DNA from 3 places in the Halomonas sp. AOP22-C1-8 genome. Region 1 is predicted to be linked to each of the others. Evidence: predicted binding sites of a transcription regulator. Region 1 holds the regulator's gene; each other region holds the start of a gene.

Region 1 (5,481 bases):
TCATTATGAGTTTTATGTTGAGAAGAACCTGCACCGGGGCGAGTAGTATCGCCTGCGCTTTCACCGTTCATATCTGAGAGCTCGTCTGCATCATAGGTAGATGCATCACCACCTGCACCTGTACCAGATGATTGCGGCTGCACGGGTTCTTCATCAGCAGTAATATCGTGGCTCGGGTCTACTGGTTCTTGGGCAAAAGCGAAGGGGCTTGCCAGTAAACCGAATGTTACACCTAAAATCCCAGCTTTCTTGAGTAGTTCCTTGGACATCATGTTCCTTCTCCTCGATCGCTGTTGATACCGCTTACCTTAAGGAAGTGCCTTCCTGGCGTACCATTTCCTGCGGTAATCTTCCTTGCCCAGATTAATGCAGATGTGATGCCAAAAAACAAAAATAAAAAAATATTTCTTATTAATAAACAACTTAAAACAAATACCGCGTGCCAATCATGCTCGCTGATCGTGTATAAGGGACCACCATAACTGACTAAAAATGACACATGAGCAGACTTGAACCATAGATGGCTTGTCCATATGGCACGCTTGGATAAAGGTTATACAGAAGACCAGGAAGGAGGCTAGGAGGTAGCAGCCAGCCGAGTGGCGGGGAAAGTACAGCGAAATAGCGAACCTTCGCCAGGGTGCGATTCAACCTGAAGCTGAGCATCATGGCGCAGCAGGATATGCTTAACGATGGCAAGACCAAGCCCAGTACCGCCTGTCGCGGTACTCCGGCCTTTATCAACCCGATAAAAGCGCTCCGTTAGCCTGGGGAGGTGGACAGGATCGATGCCCTCTCCATCATCTTCTACTTCTATACATCCGCTTCCATCTTCCATGGGCGCCCAGCGCAGTATAATTTGGCTACCCTCTGGGGTATATCGCACCGCATTGAAAGCCAGGTTAGAAATGGCGCTACGTATTTCCTGCTCGCTCCCTATGAGCTGGGCGTCACTTTCAATAGCAACACGGACAACATGCTTACGGTGCGATAGCGCCAATGCATCCTGGCAGACGCTATTAAGCAATTGCTCAACCGACAGCGCCTGATGGTCTTGCCCGCCTTGATCAATTTCCAAGCGTGACAAAAGCAGCAGGTCGTTAACCAGATTTTGCATGCGCTGCGTCTGGTCCTGCATTTGCTCGATCCCCCTGCCCAAGCGAGGCGGAAGCTGCTCAGCCAAGTCACCATAGGTTTCGAGGTAGCCAGAAAGAACAGTAAGCGGCGTACGCAGCTCATGGGAGACGTTGGCCACGAAGTCTCTGCGCATCTGCTCAAGGCGGTGCAAACGAGTGATATCCCGCGCCATCACCAGGCGCTCATCGTCGCCATACAAGGTAATTTGGTATTGCAGAATGCTGCGCTCATCAATGGGTGAGGTCAGCGTAAGCGGTTCGCTGTAATCGCGGGCGTTGAAGTAGCTGATAAAGCGTGGGTCACGCAACAAATTGGTAATGTGCTGGCCACGATCGTGCGCGGTTTGTAGGCCCAGCATATCTGTCGCTGCACTGTTCCACCACTCCAAATCACCGTGGCGGTCGAGCATTACCACGCTGTCGCGCATGGCCTCTGAGGATTCCTGGATACGCGCAAGCGTAGACCGCAATCGACCTTGTGTAATGCGCTGGCTTTTTTGGTAGCGGTAAAGACGATCAAGCAAATCCCCCCACATGCCACCCGCAGCCGGGGGCTCGTTATGAGGATTAAGGGTTAACCATTGAAAGAGGACGCGCAACTGGCGTAAATGGTAAAAAAGACAAACGGCCAACCCGGCTGCCAAGCCAAGGCCCGCTGAGCCTAGCAGCCACCCCAGGCAAACACCTATGGTCGCTAACCAGGCAATACGCCAAAGCTCACGGCTCCATAGGCGCACAGTTACACCCGGGCTGAGAAACGATAACCGGTACCCCGTACCGTCTGAATCAGGTTTTGATGCACATCGCCTAACGCCTTACGCAAGCGCCGAATATGTACATCCACTGTGCGTTCTTCAACATACACATTGCCGCCCCATACCTGGTCCAGCAGTTGGCTGCGCGTATAGGCTCGCTCCTGGTGGGTCATAAAGAACTGCAGCAGGCGATATTCAGTGGGCCCCATTTCCAGCGCCTTGCCATGCGCACTAACACGGTGGCTGACGGGGTCGAGTAGAAGGCCGTTAATTTCAATGGGGTCTTCTACGCCACGCGGGGTAGTGCGTCGCAATACGGCTTTCAAGCGCGCGACCAACTCACGGGGCGAGAAGGGTTTGGTGATATAGTCGTCCGCGCCCGCCTCAAGGCCTTGAATCTTATTGTCTTCCTCACCCTTGGCGGTGAGCATAATAATCGGCATTTCGGCGGTGGCTTCTTCACGCTTAAGGCGTCGCGCCAACTCAATACCACTGGTACCTGGCATCATCCAATCCAGAAGCAGTAAGTCAGGCTGATGGTCAACGACTAACGCGTGGGCATCCTGGGCGTTATCCGCTTCAAGCACGCGATAGTCAGCCATTTCCAGCGCCACTGCGATCATTTCGCGAATAGGTGCTTCATCATCGACAATCAAAACGGTCTTGGCGGTCATTCCAGGGCCTCACGGTGCTCAATGAAAGGTAATTCAATGACATCTCAGTGACAATAACACCATGACTTGATGACACTTATATGACAATAGCCAATAACAAGAACGAATGACAGGCGCTAATCACGCTTTGCTAGAGCGGCCCGGCCACTGGCCACCAACTTAGCGCAATGCCGGCAAAAACCAGCAGCCCTGACCAGTAGTTATTCAAAAAAGCCTGAAAACACGGGTCGCGTTCACGATGCCGAATCAGGCGCTGTTGATGAATAAAGGTGGCCGCCATACCGGCAAGGCCCAGCCAGAAAAAACCACCCAGCCCCACACGAACACCCACAAAGGCTAACAGCACCAACGTCGCCAGTTGCAGTAATCCAATCATCAAGCGGTCTGCACTGCCAAACAGCACCGCCGTTGATTTAATACCAATTTTTAGGTCATCGTCACGGTCGACCATGGCGTATTGGGTATCGTAAGCAACCGTCCACAGTACGTTCGCAAAAAACAGCAACCAGGCTTCCACAGGTACATATCCCAGCACCGCCCCAAACGCCATGGGGATTGCCCACGAAAAAGCCGCCCCCAGCACCACCTGAGGAAGATGGGTGTAACGCTTCATAAAGGGGTAGATAAACGCCAGGATCACGCCACCAATCGACAGCAGCACCGTAAACCAGTTGGTCAGCAGCACTAACACAAACGCAACAGTGACCAGCCCAATAAACAGCAGTTGGGCTTCGGTTTCACTGATTCGCCCCGTCGCCAGTGGACGTTGTTTCGTGCGTTTAACGTGGCCATCAACATGGCGGTCAGCGTAATCATTCACAACGCAGCCAGCAGCGCGCATAACATAAACACCTGCCACAAAAATAAGCAGCACGTTGCGGCCAGGCACCCCGTTTGTAGCCACCCAAAGCGCCCATAAGGTAGGCCACATCAATAGCCAGGTACCAATGGGGCGGTCCAGGCGCATTAAGTGTAAAAAATCAGCGACTCGCGCCCATCCGACTGGCCGCAACAAAGAACGATCCATGCCTACCTCACGTAAAGAAGAGATGCCGAGCAAGCCTACCGCGAAGACAAACGAAGGTCATCTGCCATGGTGGATAAAAAGTACTCTTGTACGAGTAGCGATAACCCACCATGTTGAAACACTGAGCGCCGCCCCCAACAACTTTTCACGCCAGCATCCTGAGGGAAGGCAAAACGTGGCGCACCCCTCGTGGCTTCAAGCGGGCCGCGTACTAAATCTGGCTGGCGAAACAGCCAACTGCCCAGCGAGCGCTCACCCAGTTGCTCCAATCGCTGACCTTTTAGCTGTGTTAAGGGGGCAACCGAACGTGCGACCACCCAAGGGTTATCACCCACGCACAGGGCGACCTCCCTTAACCAGGCATAGCGACGAAGCTCAATCCCCAACGCCTGCGCTTCATCATGCAGAGGCACGCCGGCGCCTTGGCGCAGCAGGCGAACACGGAATGGTTGCCCTGCGCCTGCCGCTTGCAAGCGAGCCGTTAGTGAATCCGTAGACGCAACCCACTCCCACCAGGCAGCGCTCATGGCGGGGCGTAACGCAGCCACGGGCTGCCAAACAGGAAAGGCATGCGTTTGCCGAAAAGAGGACGTCACCACCAGATACTCCTGGGCAAAAAACAGAGAAGCTAGTGTAACATGGTGGTCTTAAAAGCTTTTACGACACCGATTATTTGGGGATGGCATGCCTGCATCACATCCGGTTAGCAACCCGACTGGCCACGCTGAGTTGATCATCATTGGCACCGGCATGGCAGGCATTGGGCTTGCCCGTGCGCTACGCCGCCAAGGCGATAAGCGCTCGATTATTTTGGTGAGCGCAGACAGCGGCGAGGACTACAGCAAGCCGCTGTTATCTACCGGCTTTGCAAAACGCCTCTCGCCCCACCAGTTGGCCAGGCATTCAGCCGCGGTACTGGCCGATGAGCTGGATGCCCATGTGCTTACCCATACGTCAGTAGAACACGTGACACCAGACACGCACACTATACAGCTTAGTGACGGGCAAACACTTGCCTACGATACGCTGGTGCTGGCGACCGGTGCTGAATCCCGAGTGCCTTTTGCCATTCCAGAAAGCGTTGCTCGCTACTGCTTTACCATTAACGATCTCGACGACTATCGCCTGTTCCATCACGCGCTGAACGATCGCCCCACGCGTATTGCCGTTATCGGCGCAGGATTAGTCGGCTGTGAATTTGCCAACGACCTGCAGGCAGGTGGCCATCAAGTCACCCTGATTGCTCCAGAGGCCATGCCGTTACCCAGGCTATTACCAGAACCGCTGGGGTTTGCGCTGAGTGATGCCTTTCAGGAAGCCGGTATAAAGCTTGCGCTTCACCGCACGATTAAAGAGTTAGCCCCGAATAATGACAGTACGATTCGTCTAACGCTTAGCAACGATGACACCGTCAACGCCGATATTGTTTTACTGGCAACCGGCCTTACGCCAAGAACCGCGCTGGCAAAGGCCGCCGGGCTTGCCGTTTCACCACAAGGTATTCAGGTAGACCGATATCTGCGCACTTCGCACCCGCATATTTATGCCTTGGGCGATGTTGCTTGTATAGAAGGCCTCAATGCCATGTACGTCCAGCCATTACAAGCCAGTGCCAAAGCACTCTCGGCAACACTTGCCGGCTCACCAACGCAGGTCAGCTTTGGCGCCTGGCCCATCATTGTGAAAACGCCGCTATTGCCCGTAGTGGTCTATCCACCTTCGGCGATGCCCGAACGCTGGCGAATTGAGGGCGAAGGGGGTGATATGACGGCGCTTGCCGAAGATAAAGACGGGAATTTAGTCGGTTTTGCGTTGACAGGCGGCTGCGTGAGACGGAAAGTGGAGCTTTCCCGAGCAGCTCCCACACTGCTGGGCTGATTTTTATCGCG
Region 2 (5,481 bases), on a different contig from region 1:
AATGAGCTCTTCGGGCAAGTCTATTGCTTCACGCCAGACCACCCAGCCAGCTCCCAAAGGTGCAAGCCCAAATTTGTGGCCAGACGTGTTAATGGACTTTACTCTCGGGAGTTGGAAGTCCCACACTAGATCTGGCGCGCAGAACGGAGCCAAGAAGCCCCCACTGGCACCGTCAACGTGCATAGGAATATCCAGGCCGGTTTCTTGTTGCAATTGATCCAGCGCTTCGCTGACAGCTTTTACTGGCTCGTATTGGCAAGTAAAGGTAACGCCCAGCGTTGGTATGACGCCAATCGTATTTTCATCAACGCGTTTGATAACTTCCTCTGGGCTCATAATCAAGCGATCGCCTTCCAGCGGAATTTCACGCAGTTCAACATCAAAATAACGGGCAAATTTGTGCCAGCAAATTTGTACTGGCCCACAAATCATATTTGGTTTATCAGTGGGCAACCCTTCTGCCGCACGTTTTTTCCGCCATTGCCACTTAAGCGCTAGCCCGCCAAGCATTGCGGCTTCTGAAGAGCCAATCGTCGAGCATCCCATGGTTGTTTCTGGCGAGGGTGAGTTCCAGAGATCTGCTAACATCCTAACACAGCGTGCTTCGATCTCCGCAGTTTGTGGATATTCATCTTTATCGATCATGTTTTTATCGATTGAAAGATCCATCAAATTACGAATTTCATCATCAACCCACGTTTGGCAAAATGTTGCCAGGTTCTGGCGGGAATTTCCATCAAGCATTAATTCGTCACGAATGGCGCTAAATACATTGTGAGGATTCCGTTCCTCATCGGGAAACCCGGATTTCGGCAACGATGTCGCCAAGTCAATTGATGCATATACATCGTCATTATCATTACGTGCATTTAACCCTTTGACATCCATCGTACTACCCCCAGTTTTTTATATGGATCACGTTTACTGCTCAAAGATCAGCTAAAACCACCCTACCAAACCATCAACATTTACTATACCTACATAGATGGTGCTTTTAGTCTATGACAAAATCTTAAAAATGAAAAATCGTAAGTATGATTTAAAAAATTATTTCGCCAGCAAACGTCTATCCATCTGAAAATGCTAAAAATATTACCAACCAAGGCGTGACATCTCTTTCTCATAGCACCCAACGGGTAGAAAAGTGGTTTAATAACGAGTATAAGAAAATATACCAACTCATCAATAGATTAAAAACCTTGACGCTACAAACATCCAAACAATGGCTCCCATATTAATCTACACAACGGTATAGGATTATCTTCAAGGCCATAGCACGATATGACCACTCAATAAAAACAACTTAAGCCACTGTTTTACAATAAGGCATCATGAGTGAAAAAGGTATTTTATCCAGCCATCATTTAATGAATACTGGGCAACTCGACCAAGAATTAGAAAGATAAATATTCAACAAGCAACCATTTGTGCTGACGAATAAACAACAGTGCTATAATGGAATAAGTCAAGACATGAACATACAGTATGGCATGACCTAACAGGTCCCATAAAAAGGCATTTTCCTGACATACTCTCAGCTTACTGAAAGTGTCAAACAAATACCTAAAGGAGTAGCCTTGTTGCTTTCGCTATTCGTAACGCTTATTTAGGCCGGTGGCGTAGCTCATTAAGCACTAACGTAAAGAAACTACGAATTTCGTTCATTTTGGGTCGTGCTTCTTTAATCAGCGTATCGAAAGGTTCTAGTTCGCGCTCTTGCGCTTCTCTTTGTGCAATTTCTTCTCTTATTTCTTCAATGAGCTCGGAAGAGTCATCCAGCATGGCCTTGAGTTCAGCGGTCGATGTTGACACTAGCTCGTGTTGATGGGTCATGGGTGTTTCCTCAAAACAGCGTGGTGAGCGCAATCAGGATAGCTGGCACGGCAATAAATACGCCTAATACCCAAGCAGCGGCGAGTGCTTTTCTTTCTGAGGCGGCACGGCCTAGCCACTCGGCACCTTTAACAGGCAGTGGTCTTAAAAACGGTAGGCCAAAAATCACCACGACGGCAAATAAATTAAAGAAGAGGTGAACCAGTGCGATTTCCAGCGCCAGTATGGCAGTTGCCCCAGTGATTGCGGTGGCCGCAAGTAGCGCGGTAAACGTCGTGCCAATATTGGTGCCCAATGTAAAAGGGTAAATCTGCCGTAAAGAGAATGCGCCTGACCCAGCTAACGGCACCATTAAGCTTGTGGTGGTAGAGGAAGACTGGACTAAAAACGTCACCACAGCACCAGAAGCAATACCGGCGACGGGGCCACGTCCAATGGCGTTATGCATAATGTTTTTTGCCTGCCCTACCATCAATACTCTCAGCAGTGCGCCGATATAACGAATCGCTAAAAAAATCACGGCAATACCAAAAATAATCATGGCAACGCCACCGGCAATCGTGGGCAGGTTCATGGCGACACTTTCAACCGAAGAGGTAATCGGCTTTGTTGCCATCCCGACAATATTAATACTGCCCATGGAAAGGTCAGCATCACCGTAAAACAGAAACGCCGTAGCGTTCGACAGCTTTTCAAGCGGATGAAAAATAAGCTCAATGGGCAGAAAAATCGCCACGGCCAGCAAGTTAAAAAAGTCATGCACCGTTGCGGCAGAGAACGCCCGCCTAAACTCGGCTTTATCACGTACGTGGCCAAGGCTTACCAATGTATTGGTGACAGTAGTACCAATATTGGCCCCCATGATCATGGGTACCGCCATAGCGACAGGCAGGCCGCCCGCCACAAACGCCACGATAACGGAAGTAACGGTTGAAGATGACTGTATCAGGGCCGTCGCGACAATCCCAATCATCAAACCAACAAAGGGGTTGGTGGCAAATTCAAACAACTGAGCGGCATGGCCGCCCGCGGCAATCTTAAAGCCATTACCTATGATGGATACGGCACAGATTAGGAAATACACCAGCAATGCAAGCGTGAGCCACTGCCTTAGCGTGCCCTTGCGCCGGACTTTTATTCTGCGACCCTGGCTTGGTAAGACCTCTTGCACAGCACTATTGATATTTTCGGCCATTGCCACATCCTCTTGGAAGGAAGAACGCACGTATAACCCACCCACTCCTGCAAAGAGTGGCGTCTATAAGTGACATAGGCGTGACAACGGCGTGGCACTATCGTGTTAGAGCGAACGGTATTGGATCGAAGAGAGGTTGTTCACAATGGGCAACATCAAGCGAATGCTGCTACTTCCTGGAAGCGGCATCCCATGTAAGTTACCCACGCTTGAACAATCGAAAGTGCTTTTTACCTTTTTGTACGATCCAGTATTGGTCAAAAAGCGCGAATGCTTGACTTAGCTGCCCTTGCTCGGCGCGCTCGCCATTGATACGTACAGCGTTCTGGTCAATCAATTCACGGGCCTGCCGCCTGGATGAGGCGAGTTCGCTTGCCACCATAGCTTCTTCCAGCGTCTGTCCAAACGCTACGTCTTGGCAGCGTAGCCCATCAAGTTCAAGTTGCTGTAGCTCACTACATGAGAGCGCAGCTACTTCACCACTGAACAGCGCCTGGGAAATACGCTGAGCAGCAGCCAGCCCCTCCTCGCCATGCACAAAGCGGGTAATGGTTTCAGCAAGTACACGCTGCGCTTGGGGCTTGCCAGCGGCCTGCTTGTCTTCTGCTTCGATTGCGTCGATGTGATCGCAATCCATGAACGTGTAATAGCGTAAAAAACGGTAAACGTCAGCATCATCCGTATTCAACCAGAACTGGTAAAACTGGTAAGGCGAGGTCTGTTCCGGGTCGAGCCATACCGTGCCGCTTTCCGTTTTACCGAATTTGGTACCGTCGGATTTGGTGATCAACGGCAGCGTCATACCGAACACCTGCTCGCCGTTCAGGCGGCGTGTGAGGTCGATACCACTGACGATATTGCCCCACTGGTCGTTGCCACCCACTTGTAACCGGCAGCCCAACGTCTTGTTGAGGTGGGCAAAGTCATAGGATTGCAGCAGCGCATAGCTGAATTCAGTAAACGACATGCCCTGGTCAGGCCGTTCAAGACGCTGACGAACGGATTCACGGTTAATCATCGCATTCATCGAGAAGTGTTTGCCCACATCGCGAAAGAAGTCGATCACGCTAATCTGGCCAATCCACTCTGCATTATTAACCGCTTTCAGGGGCGCTTCGAGGTGCGGGGCCATCAACCAATAAATCTGTTCGCTTAAGGCGTTAACCCAACCCTCAACCGTTTCGGGAGAGTTAAGCGAACGCTCCGCCGCCTTGAAGCTGGGATCACCAATCAAGCCGGTGGCCCCCCCGACCAACGCCACACCTTGGTGGCCGGCATCCTGAAAGCGTTTGAGCATCAATAAGGGCACCAAGTGCCCGATATGCAGGCTGCCCGCCGTGGGGTCAAAACCGCAGTAAACGGTCTGCGGTGATTCGAGCAGAGCCTGAAGCTCATCCAGGTGAGTTGTCTGCGCAATCAAACCACGCCGTTCAAGGTCGTGAAGCAATGCCTGTACAGTCATCATGCTCGCCTTTTTAGCCATTAGAGAAGATGGTCATAGGCTAAAAGTTGGCGGCGCAATCCGCGATATCCCTAAAGGGATAGAAATCAGGATTGGGTGACGGGCGGTGCGGTAATGGCATGATTGATAAACAGGCCAAAGATCTCGCTTAACGACGCCACACCCAGCTGGGCGTAAATACGTTTGCGGTGATTCTTGACCGTACCTTGGGTGATCTGCAGGCGCTCGGCAATCTCTTCGGAATCCAGGCCCTGCACCATCAAGGCAGCCACCTGCTGTTCACGGTGGGTTAAATGCGCCTGCCCAAAGCTGCCAATGGCCTGGTGAATGTGCTGGCTAATCGGCTGATCGGGCTGCAAAGGCTCAGAAAGATACAGCGGATTATTGCCCCACTGTTTGCGGCACAGCGCGGCCAGCAGCTCAATATACAGCTCAAGGTAGTGGGCATCGGAGGAAGAAAACCCGCCACTCTCCGCCAACAATCCCAAGTAGATAACTATCCAGCGGGCATCATCCAGACGAATGGCGAGACAAAGTTCATCCTGCCAGCCGGTTCGCTGATAGAAGTTGCTGGCATACTCGTTATACCCGGCAGGCGGTACCACATCGGCCATACACAGCACACCTTGGCGCGGTGCCTGGTCGAGCGCTACCAGAAAAGGGTCCTGCTGGTAATCCTGTAGCAAGTAACGCTGAAAAAGCAGCTCACGGCGCTCGGGAATGGAATCGAACAGGTAGATAGGGTGTTTGTCAGGCCGGTACCCAATGATCACCGCACAGTCAAAGTGGATAATGGTTTTGAGAAGCGCCGTCAGCTGTGAGGTGAAGCTCACCGTGTGCAGCGCATCAATCGTCTGCGTTAACGCATGCGACATGGCGTCTTTAAAGAGAGTAGGCATACGTATTAAACGGTGGCTGTGGCAGAGGACGTTCAGTATGCTTTAGTCCGCGCTCATTTATAAGACATTCACACGGTAGATTTTATGACCGA
Region 3 (5,481 bases), on a different contig from region 1:
CTCCAAGAAATTTATTGGCCAGCGTTACCGCAGAAAACCACAGTACGATACCCGCGATGATAGGAATAACAGCAGTGGCTGCGAGCCATGGCAGCCACTGGGCTAGCTCCGCATCGTAGCCGGGGCTAAACAGCAGCGGCGATACGCTTAGCAAAGGCGTAATGGCGAGGTAAATAGCGAGTAATCGAATCAAAAGAATGGAGAAAGGTTTCATAGGCTTACCTTACATTTAAACCTCCAGCATAAGCCAAATTTGGCCCAAAAACCTGGTACCCGATACAACATTGCCTTGGTAATTTCTTACCAAGGCAATGAAGCAGTACGGCTACACTCTGTATAACGGACGGATGTAGAACCGGTTGTTTAACGATCCCGAATGACAATCGGACCAATGGGCGCAACATTAGGCATGAACAGCATGACTTCGTTAACGTCGTGCATGGGGGCGACAAAATCGGCTTTCCAGGTGCCTACGCGTGGGTTCTTGTCTGGTTCGTAGTTAAAGCTCAGGCGCAAGCTGTCTGGCGCGACCACACCTCCATCTTCACGCAGCAGCGAGAACGACTGGTCGCCGAACTCGGCGTAGATCTTCCCGTCAATTCGATCTAGCGGGATATCGTCATAAATGATCTCACCAGAGTAACCTGGGTAGTCCGTCACGAAACGTACTTCAATATGTAAAACGCCCTCTTTGCGAACGGCTTTATAAGGCTCAGCATAGGCGTGACCACTGGCGGTGGGCGCGCGCTCAGCATTAAGTGCAAATGCTGACGTGCTGGCTAGTGTTGTCATTAACAGCAGTGAAAGCGTGTTATGAAGCTTCATATCTGACTCTTTTCGGGGTAGTGAGTGGATGGTCGTTGGCGAAGTGATATCAGTCAGTGGTTACCAACGGAACAGAGCCACCCGAAGGCGGCTCTGTTGTACTTGCTATACTTGCCTATTTATTCAGCTTCGATACCGAAAGCGTTTAGGCCCGCGCGGAATACGTCGGTGTTGTCGATCCAGTAGTGGCTGTCTTCGTCTACTTCATAGCGGGAAAGACCGTCTTCTGCCTGAGCAATGTCAAAGAAGAACTCAGCGCCCGCGCCGTGGGCATACAACGGTACCAGCTCACGCGTGTGGGTATCGGAATGCCAACGTACCAAGGGTAGCGCGCCAGCACCCTGATTAACGATCGGGCTATAGGCATTCACATCAGAGTCAGGACCTTGAAGCAAACCGTTACCGTGATCAGTCGTTACAATGATCAAGGTATCGTCCCAGGAACTGTTGTTTTCTACCCACTCAACGGCCGCTTCCACAGCTTCGTTGAAGTCGATTTGCTCTTCGATAATACGCGGCAGGTTGTTAGCGTGAGCAGCCCAATCCACAGCGCCACCCTCAACCATCAGGAAAAAGCCATTTTCGTTGCCGTTTTCACTGGCATTGAGCACGTTCAAAGCGCCGCCCGTCAGTGTGGCAAGGCTTGGTGACGTATCCAGTAGATTACCGCCGGTTACGCCGGGGCGGCTGTATTGCAGCGTCTGAATGTTCTGCACCAGGCCCAGTACTTTGTCCTTGGGAAGATCCAACTCACCAGCAGCCAGAGCTTCAAAATCGTCCTTGCTTTCGATAAAGGCGTAATCCGTTTCGCCGCCTACCAAGCGCTGGTAGGTCTCTTCGCCACCGATAAAGCGGAAATCGCTCTCACCGGGGTTATCGACATGCTCGCCGGCTGCATCGTAATAGGGGTGCCCGGTACCGATGGCGACAGTGGCAAGGCCAGAATCGACAATTTCGCGGCCAATGGCTCTATAGTCGTTGCGGCTTACGTTATGGGCCATGAAACCGGCAGGCGTCGCGTGGGAGACCTGCACCGATGAGACAACACCCAGAGCGCGGCCGCTATCAACAGTGTATTCGCCAATATGCTTAAGCGGCTCATCATCGTTGGACCAGTTGATGGCGCTGTTATAGGACTTATGGCCTGAAGCCAGCGCCGTTGCCGCTGCCGCGCTGTCGGTGTAATCAGCCCGAGCGTAGTCGTAACCGGCAAAGTAGCCCTTGTAGTTACCCAGGCTACCTTCGTAAACGGTATCTACCGCCTCGTCGTTCCAGAGCTCGGCTGGTTCAAACGTAACCGTACCGTCGTCACTCTTGGTGGGTGTGGTAGAGGTGTTTAACGGATGCGTTGCCATGAAAAGCTGTGTGTCAAACTCATCATAAACTTCATGGCCCAGCGCGCCGTGACGGAAGTAACTTGCCGCACGGAACGTCTCGATACCGGTACCGTCGGTGATCATCAAAATAACGTTCTTAGCTGTATTTTCCTGCGCTAATACCGGCGTAGCCATGACCGATGCCAGTGCCAACGTGAGTGCGTTGCGCGTAAAGTTCTTCATTTTCATCCCTAAAATAAATTTAGCTAATTTGATATCCAACAAATCGTAGCGCCTAAAAATGTCATTTTCATGACTGCTAATGAAGGTAAGTCAATTATTTCTAATAAACATGAATCGCAATCAGTAGCCGATCCGTAAAACTGTTCATTGCGGGTTTCTCCTGAGTAACGCTTGCACGCTTGGTCACAACGCATATACTGTATATATATACACAAATATAGAAAGAGGCAGGTGTATGGCGTCTCTCGGCAAATCACCAATACGGCCTCCCGTGCACAAAGGCCGCGGGGCAACCTATGACCCGCACAACCGCTTTGCCCCAACCCATAGCGTGGCAGAAGACGACGGATGGTGGCGCGAAGAGACTTCCCCCACACGGGCAACTGAAGTACGCGAAGAAACCAGTAAGAGTGCGCTTTCCTGGAACCGGTCGCCAGACTTGCCTTTTGATCGCTCATTGAACCCTTACCGAGGTTGCGAACATGGCTGTGTTTACTGCTATGCCCGCCCTTCTCATGCCTATTGGGATCTGTCCCCGGGGCTTGATTTTGAAACCAGGCTGATTGCCAAAAATGGCCTGGTGGAGCAATTAAGTGAGGAGTTTTGCAAGCCTGGATACGTCTGCCGACCAATCAATCTCTCTGGTAATACCGATTGTTACCAGCCACTAGAAGCCAAGCGCCACTTAACGCGCCAGTTGCTTGAGCTATTATTGGCTTGCCGCCATCCAGTCACTATTGTGACCAAAAGCACGTTAGTGTTACGGGATATGGATCTGCTGGCTGAGATGGCCGAACACCGCCTGGTGCGCGTATTTATTAGCCTGACCAGCCTAGACGCCAATATGAAACGCACGCTGGAACCTCGTGCGGCCTCTCCTCAAGCGCGTTTAAAAGTTATCCGTGAGCTGAATACTGCTGGCATTCCCGTCGGAACGCTTGTTTCTCCGGTCATCCCCGGATTAACGGATCATGAAATAGAGCGGATTCTTGAGGCCGCCAGCCGTGCTGGCGCACGAACGGCGTCCTGGATGCTGCTGCGCTTACCCCATGAAGTCGCTCCTCTTTTTGAAGCCTGGTTGGATGCCCATTACCCCGAGCGTGCGGCCAAGGTAATGAGCCTGATTCGCCAATGCCGGGGCGGCAAGGCCTACGACGCTCAGTTCGGTAAGCGCTTTCGCGGCGAAGGTATTTTTGCCGATATGATTGCACAACGCTTTAATCGCGCCAGCCGCCAGTGGAACTTTCAATCTCGTACCGAGCAAGGGCTGAATACCCGAGACTTTCGCCCGCCCAACGCTCAGGGCGAGCTTTTTTATTAAAGCCCATGAAAAAGGCATTTGCCTGACATACTCTCAGCTTACTGAAAGTGCCAAGCAAATGCCTAAGTGATTAATACTACTGTTTTTCGCTATTCGTCATAGCTCTGCTTAAAATCTAATGACGACCTTTCTAAACATCCTCCCATGGTTCATCAATGCAGCTTTTCTCCATCAACAGTGATGTGATGCGTACTGCGGGCTTTGGGATGAATAAAGTAGTGACCTTCGGGCGCGGTATGGGGCTTGATATGGTGTAGTTTAAGGTTTTTTGGCGCAGCGCTTTTATTATGCACTCCATAAATAATAAACGGAATCGATAGCACTACAAGGAAACAGCCGATCAGCAAACCGGTATACACTTCGTTAGACTCTTTTCCTGGCAACCCCGTGGGAGGGAAGAAGGAGACGACAAAAGCAACTAAAGAAGTAAGTAACCCCACTACTGCAACGGTAATTTTTATTTTGTTACCGCCAGGGATATTGAAGGTACGTTGATTTTCAGGCTGTTTTCGAACAAGGGTAATGTAAGCCAGGAATAGCATAAAGTAGCTGCACAGATAGATAACGACGGTTAGCGCTAGTGCAATCAGGAAGGACATATTATTTCCTCCCCCCGTATTCGTCAGAATAATCAATGCGATCGTTGTAATGATTAGCTGAGAAATAACCAACGCCACCGGCACGCCGTTCTTGTTTACTTTAGCAAAACGCGCCGGCAGGATACCCTGCTGCGCGGTTACCAACATGCCGCGTGATGGTCCAACAATCCATGCGGCTATTTCAGCCAGCACGCCCAGCAATAGCAGCGCAGCAATAATCCGAATAGCCCATTCAAAATGGCTGCCAAAGTGGTTAATCAACACACTGAACGTTTGCATCACGCCCGCAGATAAGTTGATTTGCTCGTGAGGAATAACAGATGCAATCGTCAACCCACCGAGAGAACTTAAGAGAATGGCAGAAACCATAAGAAATAACATGGCGAGAGGATAGTCACGACCAGGGTTTTTCATCTCATTGACATGAGTCGCCGACGCTTCAACCCCCATATAACTCAGTATAAAAGCGACAAACACTACCAAGGTACTCATACTACCAAAGGTGGGGAAAAACGTCTGTGCACTCATTTCAATAGCGACCGGCGCACCTGAGCGAAGATACAAAACTGCAAGCCCAATTAAGATAAAAGCGGGCAGTAGAATACCTGCAAAAAAGCCTAGCTTTGCAATCCGCGCCGTATTCTTGGTACCGCCAAACTGAGTTAACGCTAATCCCCACAATATAATCAACGCCGCAATCGTTTTGACTATCGGGTCGCTATTCAGTGCAGGCCAATTAAGAATATAAGAGAGTGCGCCTAGCACGAAGTAAAGCATAGGAATAAAGCCGACAGCAATTTGCAAATAGCCAAAGGAGATTGCCGCAAATCCCCATCGTTCACCTAGCGTTTTGGATACCCATGTAAAAACCCCACCCTCTTCCCAGCCTTTAACCGTCGCCATTTCTGCCGCGCAAAGCCCTACCGGAATAAACCACAGAACCCCACCAAGAATAAGAAAGAAGACCAACGAGAAACCCGATGTTGCAAAGGTAGGATATTCATATACCGCCATTACCATTGAAGCCGTTATCGCGAAGAAACCCAATAACGAAAGCTGCTTTGGCGCGGCTATCGATTGTGTATTATCCATATTTATTCCCCGAAGAAACGAATTATTAATCCGTCATTCTTTTATTCGCTAATTAGAGCGGCGATGTCTAGCCGCCCTAACAACC

Evidence for each region. Region 1 encodes PhoB, which activates phosphate uptake and scavenging genes when phosphate is short. Its sites were predicted from a motif close to TGTCATANNNNTGTCANA; they were not measured.
Region 2: the regulator PhoB is predicted to act here: its motif matches at 3,097-3,114, upstream of ACT3TY_RS11615 (Na/Pi symporter).
Region 3: the regulator PhoB is predicted to act here: its motif matches at 2,442-2,459, upstream of ACT3TY_RS11590 (alkaline phosphatase).

What each region holds. Positions count from the first base shown of each region.
Region 1 is NZ_JBQSYD010000004.1:29,838-35,318, reverse strand. Features, by position in the region: gene ACT3TY_RS03330 (hypothetical protein) at 1-272, opposite strand, end outside; gene phoR (phosphate regulon sensor histidine kinase PhoR) at 578-1,873, opposite strand; gene phoB (phosphate regulon transcriptional regulator PhoB) at 1,876-2,565, opposite strand; gene ubiA (4-hydroxybenzoate octaprenyltransferase) at 2,696-3,592, opposite strand; gene ACT3TY_RS03310 (chorismate--pyruvate lyase family protein) at 3,628-4,191, opposite strand; gene ACT3TY_RS03305 (NAD(P)/FAD-dependent oxidoreductase) at 4,277-5,470, shown strand.
Region 2 is NZ_JBQSYD010000019.1:63,532-69,012, forward strand. Features, by position in the region: gene ACT3TY_RS11605 (glutamate decarboxylase) at 1-888, opposite strand, end outside; gene ACT3TY_RS11610 (hypothetical protein) at 1,603-1,833, opposite strand; gene ACT3TY_RS11615 (Na/Pi symporter) at 1,844-3,028, opposite strand; gene tyrS (tyrosine--tRNA ligase) at 3,228-4,490, opposite strand; gene ACT3TY_RS11625 (helix-turn-helix domain-containing protein) at 4,577-5,389, opposite strand; gene ACT3TY_RS11630 (winged helix-turn-helix domain-containing protein) at 5,474-5,481, shown strand, end outside.
Region 3 is NZ_JBQSYD010000019.1:57,528-63,008, forward strand. Features, by position in the region: gene ACT3TY_RS11580 (hypothetical protein) at 1-214, opposite strand, end outside; gene ACT3TY_RS11585 (hypothetical protein) at 364-825, opposite strand; gene ACT3TY_RS11590 (alkaline phosphatase) at 945-2,384, opposite strand; gene ACT3TY_RS11595 (PA0069 family radical SAM protein) at 2,620-3,705, shown strand; gene gadC (glutamate:gamma-aminobutyrate antiporter) at 3,858-5,396, opposite strand.